Linked DNA regions of Dyadobacter pollutisoli. The protein of the gene in region 1 interacts with the protein of each later gene in a pairwise test. Links are inferred from orthologs where the notes say so. Each region holds a gene or a part of one and is shown in the gene's direction. Other genes may lie near its edges.

Evidence for each region. The genes of interacting proteins can lie anywhere in the genome.
Region 2: the proteins of ON006_RS18145 (region 1) and rlmB interact in binary tests that used the Escherichia coli proteins (3 or more experiments, as listed by UniProt). The link is inferred for Dyadobacter pollutisoli from one-to-one orthologs.

What each region holds. Positions count from the first base shown.
Region 1 is NZ_CP112998.1:4,432,934-4,436,981, forward strand. Bases 660-3,576 are described here. They hold ON006_RS18145 (NAD(P)H-hydrate dehydratase), read left to right. Parts: upstream 660-1,335; coding sequence 1,336-2,817; downstream 2,818-3,576. Other genes in these bases: rplS (50S ribosomal protein L19), read right to left, coding at 753-1,115; feoB (ferrous iron transport protein B), read right to left, coding at 3,037-3,576. Also shown: dapF (diaminopimelate epimerase), read right to left, coding at 1-654; more of feoB, read right to left, coding at 3,577-4,048. UniProt on the Escherichia coli protein: Bifunctional enzyme that catalyzes the epimerization of the S- and R-forms of NAD(P)HX and the dehydration of the S-form of NAD(P)HX at the expense of ADP, which is converted to AMP.
Region 2 is NZ_CP112998.1:4,303,839-4,307,669, forward strand. Bases 145-3,144 are described here. They hold rlmB (23S rRNA (guanosine(2251)-2'-O)-methyltransferase RlmB), read left to right. Parts: upstream 145-1,257; coding sequence 1,258-2,031; downstream 2,032-3,144. Other genes in these bases: ON006_RS17605 (GWxTD domain-containing protein), read left to right, coding at 145-1,282; ON006_RS17615 (LPD3 domain-containing protein), read right to left, coding at 2,125-2,511; mnmA (tRNA 2-thiouridine(34) synthase MnmA), read right to left, coding at 2,610-3,144. In the rest of the region: more of ON006_RS17605, read left to right, coding at 74-144; more of mnmA, read right to left, coding at 3,145-3,713. UniProt on the Escherichia coli protein: Specifically methylates the ribose of guanosine 2251 in 23S rRNA.

The sequences.
Region 1 (4,048 bases):
AGGTCCAGCCCAACCTTTATGCAAGTGCGCTGATAACGCACAAGCCGTCACGCCTGTACCGCACGAAAAGGTTTCATCCTCCACACCGCGCTCATAAGTGCGAACGCTCAGATGATTGTCTTCGATAACCTCTACAAAGTTCACATTGGTACCACCTTTCGGGCCATATACTGAACCGTACCGGATCTCACTGCCAATATTCACTACATCAACCTCCTCTATATGATCCACGTAAGTAATGTAATGTGGAGAACCCGTATTGATAAAGTCGAACTCGTCATATTGTGCCACTTCTTTTACATTCGACATTTTCAAGCGGATAGTATCCCCTGAAACGCTGGCTTCATGCTCCCCGTCAACCGCAATGAACTTAGTACTATCCGAAAACAGTCCGAGATCATTGGCAAACCTGACCACACACCTTCCTCCATTACCACACATGCTACCTTCACCCCCATCGGCATTGAAGTATACCATTTTGAAATCGTAACCTTCAGCATTTTGAAGCAGAATGAGACCATCCGATCCTACGCCGAAGCGGCGATGGCAAATGGATGCGATCAATGCTTTTGAAACGGGGAATGTTTGGCTCCGGTCATCGATCAGTACAAAATCGTTTCCTGTACCCTGGTATTTATAAAATGGAATGCTCATATACTATGCGTGTCAACAACTATGCTACAAAACAACAAAACCCTGCAGGAAAAGATCGCTTGCAGGGTTTTAAAATTTTTGTCCGAAGAATATTTATCTTACTTCGATACTTTAAGCTCTTTAATACGAGCGGCTTTACCCTGACGGCCGCGTAAGAAGAACAGACGGGCACGACGCACCTTACCGCGACGAATCAATTCGATTTTTGCGATACTTGGTGAAAGGATTGGGAAAACACGTTCAACAGCAATGCCGTTTGAGATTTTACGTACAGTGAAAGTTTCACCGCTTGCGCTAAGATTACGACGTTGCATTACCGTACCCTGAAACTGCTGGATACGCTCTTTGTTACCTTCGCGGATCTTAACGTGTACGTTGATCGTGTCGCCTGAAGTAAATTCAGGATACTCGGATTTACGATTTTCAATCGTAGCTTCTACGAGTTTAATAAGTTCGCTCATGACGAATGCTTTTATGGATTAAAAATGATAGCTTGCTTCCAGCGGATGGGGTGACGCCCCTTCATTCAAAACAGCTCTTGCGAAAACGAGTGCAAAGCTAAGATTATTTCCTTGTATGTAAAAGCGTTTTCTGAGTTTATATGCAAAAATTTACAGGAAATTCAGCAGGTTGAAACACTGACTACCAGTTGCTTGGTACGATCATTTTGGTAAAATTTTTATGAAGATCTTCAACGTAGAACAAATCCGTTCACTAGACACCTATACCATTCAAAATGAACCGATTTCATCACTAGATTTGATGGAACGCGCCTCGAATGCATTTATCCGGTGGTTTTGTAATCAGTTTGTGAACACCCGCCCTGTCCGTATATTTTGTGGAAAAGGGAACAACGGAGGGGACGGACTGGCCATTGCGAGAATTTTATCAACTCACAGCTATGATGTAAAAGTGTACATTGCCGAATACAGCGCCAATGCTACCCCGGACTTTCAAAGCAATCTGGAAAGACTTCAAAACCACTTAAAACCCGAAAGCATTCATCGGATAGCAGATTTCCCATCCATTGCTCCAAATGCGATTTGTATCGATGCGCTGCTTGGTTCGGGCCTGTCGCGACCCGTTGAAGGCTTATTGGCAGAAATCATTGGTTCATTGAACAAATTGCCCAATAACCTGGTCTCCGTTGATATTGCAAGCGGTTTGTATGCCGACAAACCAAATGGCAAAGGCGACACCATCATTGAACCCGACTTTACGGTGTCATTCCAGCTTCCCAAACTCGCCTTCATGCTACCCCAAAATGCTACTTATACCGGCGACTGGCATTTGGTGGACATTGGACTAAGTGAAAATTATATCCGCAAAACTCCTACTCCATTACATTATACAGACAAACAAACGGCGGAAGAACTCATTAAGCCCAGGCAGAAATTCTCCCATAAAGGAACATACGGCCATGCACTGCTCATCGCAGGTAGTTTTGGTAAGATGGGCGCGGCCGTACTTTCAGGCAAGGCCTGCCTACGATCGGGAATAGGTTTATTGACCATGCATTCGCCTGGCTGCGGGTACGATATACTACAAATCTCTATTCCCGAAGCAATGGCTGTCATGGATAATAACCATAAAACCATCAGCCAGTTACCCGAACTGGACGCCTATTCGGCCATAGGTATCGGACCAGGGATTGGGCAGGATGAGGCTACTGTTAAAGTAATGGAGCAGCTTCTTGAAACGATAAAAGTGCCTCTGATTATTGACGCGGATGGACTTAATATTTTGTCACAAAATCGCTCTTTACTTGACAAATTACCTGAGAACACCATTTTAACACCTCATCCAAAGGAATTTCAGCGGCTTGCCGGTGAAAGTAAAAATGAATATGAGCGACTAGAACTCGGCAAAGATTTTGCCAGAAAGTATAGGGTTATCATTTGCCTAAAAGGCGCAAACACCGCTGTCATTCTTCCAAATGGCGACATTCATTTCAATTCTACCGGAAATGCCGGAATGGCAACAGGTGGTACCGGTGATGTACTGACAGGCATCATTACTAGTTTATTAGCCCAAAAATACAGTCCCGAGCATGCTGCTATTCTGGGAGTTTACGAGCACGGCCTTGCCGGCGACCGCGCAGCCGAACAAAAAGGCCAAAGCGCCCTGATCGCCTCGGATGTTGTGGATTGTTTAGGCTGGTAGGGCTAATAATTCTTTTACTTCCTGTTACTTATTAGAATTGGAAACGTCTTAATAGAAAGGGAAACTTATGAAAAAGGATGACAAGATATTTTTTGTAAAAACAATTTCACAAAATGTAAATCTGAGTCAATTTGACTGCGATTTCATGGTTGATCTCGACGCGGCAATTCGCCTTTCTGAGAAAAAAGGTAAGATCACCATTCAAGATCTTCCCTTCATTCAACTCAGCAACTGATAAGCCGCGAAAGCTGAAACATACGCCAGCACCGTGAGATAGGCTAGCTGAATTAATGGCCATTTCCAGCCGTGGGTTTCGCGATACACCACCGCGATCGTACTCATACACATCATGGCAAAAACATAAAACATCAGCAATGAATAGCAGACAGCTGGTGTAAACATCTGCCCACCGGTATCCGGGTTTCTCTCCTGAACCAACCTTTGCTTAACAGTAGGCACATCCTCCGAATCGCCGCTGATGCTGTAAATAGTCGCCATAGTTCCTACAAACACTTCCCGCGCGGCAAATGACGCTAATAATGCGATACCAATTTTCCAGTCATATCCCAGTGGCTTGATAACCGGCTCGATAAAGTGCCCGAACTCACCTGCGTAGGAAGTTTCAAGCCGGATAGATGCAACGGCTGCCTCTATTTGTTCCTGTGAAGCATTAGGCATTGCTGCTATCGTCTGCTGCTCCGCTACATCCATATTATCACCGGGGCCATATGAAGCCAGCACCCACAAAATAATGGAGATAGCCATAATCACTTTTCCGGCTTCCAGTACAAATGACTTTACACTTTCATACATCGCAAAACCAACATGTCGCCAGCGCGGCAATTTGTAAGACGGCATTTCCAACATAAAATAGCTGGGCTCTTTTCTCGGAATAAAAAGCGAAAGCAACCAGGCAGACGCCAGTGCTCCGACCAGACCCAGAAAATACAGCCCAAACAATATCAGACCCTGCATACTAAAAATACCAACCATCTCATTTGCAGGAACTATCAGTGCAATGAGGATAGTGTAAATAGGCAAACGGGCAGAGCAACTCATTAAAGGAGTGACCAAAATGGTTAGCAAACGCTCATATCTGCTGCTGATACTTCTTGTGGTCATGATCGCAGGGACTGCACAAGCCACTCCCGAGATAAGCGGGACAACACTCCGTCCATTCAAACCAAAACGTCGCATCAACTTATCCATAATCACCATCACCCGGGCCATA
Region 2 (3,831 bases), 130 kb from region 1 along the record:
AACTACTTTAAGCTTTTACGTCTATATTTTATCGGTGTTGGTGATCGCAGGCTGCGCGTCTTCCAATAAGTCAATGAAGCAACTGCCGGAAGCGCAGGTAAGGCCATCGGAGCAGCAATCTGCACCGATTAACGAGGAACTTTCACTGATTGCCATTCAAAGCAAGTATTTGTTAAAGGACACTACCCAAACGAAAGTTTACCTTTATGTGGATGCTTTCAAAGGTAAAAACCCGATATCGGTTGCCGAATTCACCAAAATCTACAACCTGAACTACGTCATTTATTCAGACTACGGAACGAGGGACAGGCTTGGTTACGGAAATGTCAAACTCGATTCATCCAATGTGTCAAGGGTTGGGGATAAGATCGTCATCGCATACGACATTAAAAGCCCCAACAAAGACTACGGGGTTCTTTTAAGTGAAATCAGTCAGACTGGGACATTGAAAAAAGTATTGAATGACCTCACAATCAAATTCAAAAAACTTTCAGTAAGCCAGACATACGGGCTTTACACCGCTACAAGTGCACAGCCTTTGCAGCGTCATTATGTGAATGCCAACGAAGCGTTCACCCTGAGAAAAGTTGGCGAAGGAAGTGATCAGCTTCATGTATTTTATTACAACCATGATTTTGAGGCAGCAGGTTCACCCATGAACGTTGCGCCAAAAACGATCAGCAAGTCCCTGGAAGTGGATAGCTCATTCACAATTAACACCAACGAGCCGCTTCATTTTGACAAAGAAGGACTTTATAATGTATTCGCTGATACTACTCAGTCGGAAGGATTGGGCATACTGGTTGTAAATGAGCGCTTTCCAAAAGTGACGCGACCACAGCTTTTGCTGGGCCCGCTGCTTTACATGAGTACTAATAACGAGATCAACGAAATTAAAAAGGCAGAGGACTATAAAAAGGCATTGGACAAATACTGGCTCACGCTGATGAATGGCAATGCGCCTTTGGCCCAGCAGTCGATCCGTTCATTTTATAGCCGCGTAGAAGAAGCCAATCAACTTTTTACAACCTATAAAGAAGGTTGGAAAACGGATAAGGGCATGATATATATCGTGTTAGGCCCTCCGGACAAAGTGCAGCGCAGCAAAGATCGCGAGGTTTGGACCTACGATCAGCGAGGTAATGCGCAGAATGTAAATTTTACTTTTAATCGAAGAAACAATCAATTTGTGGATGATCATTATGAACTGGTTCGCTATGCCGAATACCAGCCGATTTGGTATCCAGTAGTAGAAGCATGGAGAAACGGAAGTATACGGTAAGAAAACCCGCCCCAAGACAGTCCCAGGCCGACATGGTTTTTGGTACGCAGTCTGTACTCGAAACAATGCGTTCGGGCAAAGAAATAGAACGACTATTCATTCAGAGAGAGTTTGGTCTTTCAGAAATTGAAAAACTGGCCAAAGAACTTGACATTCCTTTCCAGCGGGTACCGGTTGAAAAACTGAACCGGGTAACTCGCAAGAACCACCAGGGAGTGATTGCATTTGTGTCACCTATTCAATACATGCCATTGCACAACGTGCTTACGCAGGTATTTGAAGAAGGAAAAACGCCATTATTGCTGCTTCTGGACAGGATTACCGATGTACGCAACTTTGGAGCCATCGCCAGGACGGCAGAATGTGCAGGCGTTCAAGCATTGATCGTTCCTACCAAAGGTGGGGCCCAGATCAATGCGGATGCTATGAAGACTTCTTCAGGTGCATTGAACTTCCTGCCTGTTTGCCGTGAGCCAAACTTGTACGAGACATTGCTTTATCTACGAAACAGCGGTCTACAAATCATCGCTTGTACAGAAAAAACAGAGAAATCACTTTACGAGATAGACTTTTCAATTCCCACGGTGATCATCATGGGCTCGGAAGAAGATGGGATTTCACAGGAATTCATTCACCTGGCTGATAGCGGTGCGAAAATTCCGCTGAGTGGTCAGGTTGAATCCCTCAATGTGTCCGTAGCGAGCTCGATCGTACTTTATGAGGCTGTTAGGCAGCGATTAAAAATCTGATATTAAGGATTTTTATTAAAGAAATTGTTTATATTTGCATAACACCTGAACCGGCATTGGATTGCAACTCCTCTAAGCACGTCGGGTGTTTTTTTATTTGGGGGTCTCCCAATGCAGTTTTTCAGTAATCGAATAGAGGAAATACTGTTTTTGGACAGTTACCTGAATATTAAAATAGGCGGTTTCCCCGCCTATTTTCGTTTCGAAATAATGATACCCCAAGACGTGGGATTTTGGATGCGTCTGATAATCTGTAAAACCAAGATGCAAGGCATTGGCCAATGCCTCTTCCAGCCCATCAATGAGTAAATTGATCTTGTCGACATATAGGCAGAATGGCTGGTTAATGCATTCCTTAACGCCAACCATGCTAAACCTAATCTCTGCTCCAAGCTCCTTACGGTATATACCGACACCTTTCGCAACCAAATCCTCCCTTAAACGTTCCTTGGCTATTCGGCGCAAGAGATTCAAATCCATCTGTAAGTTCAGTTGTTAATGAAACAATACAGAGGAACTATTGAGTTAGGTTAACAATGCCTAGCGTTGAATTACAAGCTTAGCGTAATGTCTTATGACTACTGGCGGAAGCTTTTCATAATCCAGCCGCCGCCGACTACATCATCTCCTTCATAAAACACAGCAGCCTGTCCCGGTGCGATACCATTGACGCCGTCGTGGAATTTGGCTACTATTCTATCCGGCTCGGTTTGTTCGATCAATGCTGGCGTCCCATCGTGTTTGTAACGTACTTTCGTTACCGTTTCGAGGGGTTTTTCCAGTGATGCATATTTTTGCAGGTTCAATTTGCCGACGTGCATTCCATCGCGGAACAAGTCCGGCAAGTCTCCGAGAACTACTTCATTCGTTTCTTTTCTGATCTCAGTTACAAAAGCGGGTTTGCCCAAAGCAATTCCCAAACCTTTACGCTGACCTACTGTATAAAATGGGTATCCCTCGTGTTTGCCAACAATGGTACCATCTTCAAAAACGAAATTCCCGCCTGCTACCTCTGCTTCCAGCCCTGGAATACGTCTTTTAAGGAATCCACGGTAGTCATTATCAGGCACAAAGCATATTTCATAGCTTTCCGATTTGTTTACAAGATCGATAAAGCCTCTTTGACGCGCCATATCACGGATTTCGGATTTGTGCAGGTAACCCAAAGGCAGCTTGGTACGGGCCAGGCTTTCCTGAGAAACGCCCCAAAGCACATAACTTTGATCTTTCCAGCTGTCAATGCCTTTGGAAACATAATGGCGGCCGTTGCTAAACTGCATATTGGCGTAATGTCCGGTCGCGATGAATTCGCAATCCAGGCGGTCAGCACGTTTTAACAGCGCGTCCCATTTAATGTGCGTATTGCACAAAACGCAAGGATTTGGCGTGCGGCCTTCGAGGTATTCGCCTGTAAAGTGATCGATTACGTAATCGCCAAACTCTGCACGAATATCCAGAATGTAATGTGGGAAGCCTAGTTCGACGGCAATATTGCGGGCGTCATTGATGGAATCGAGTGAACAGCAGCCGGTTTCTTTTTTGGTACCGCCGCTGCTGGCGTAATCCCAGGTTTTCATGGTCATTCCGATGACCTCGTAACCTTGTTCGTGTAACATAACAGCTGCGAGCGAGCTGTCGATGCCGCCACTCATGGCGACTAAAATGCGTCCGTGTTTACTCATTGCGGTAATCAGCGAAGGTTGAATGCCTTCCGATTTTATTTAAGTTGAAAATCCTGAACAGCAAACATTGACCGTCAGGTTCCGCAAAGGTAGTTAATTATCGCCACTATCACCTTAA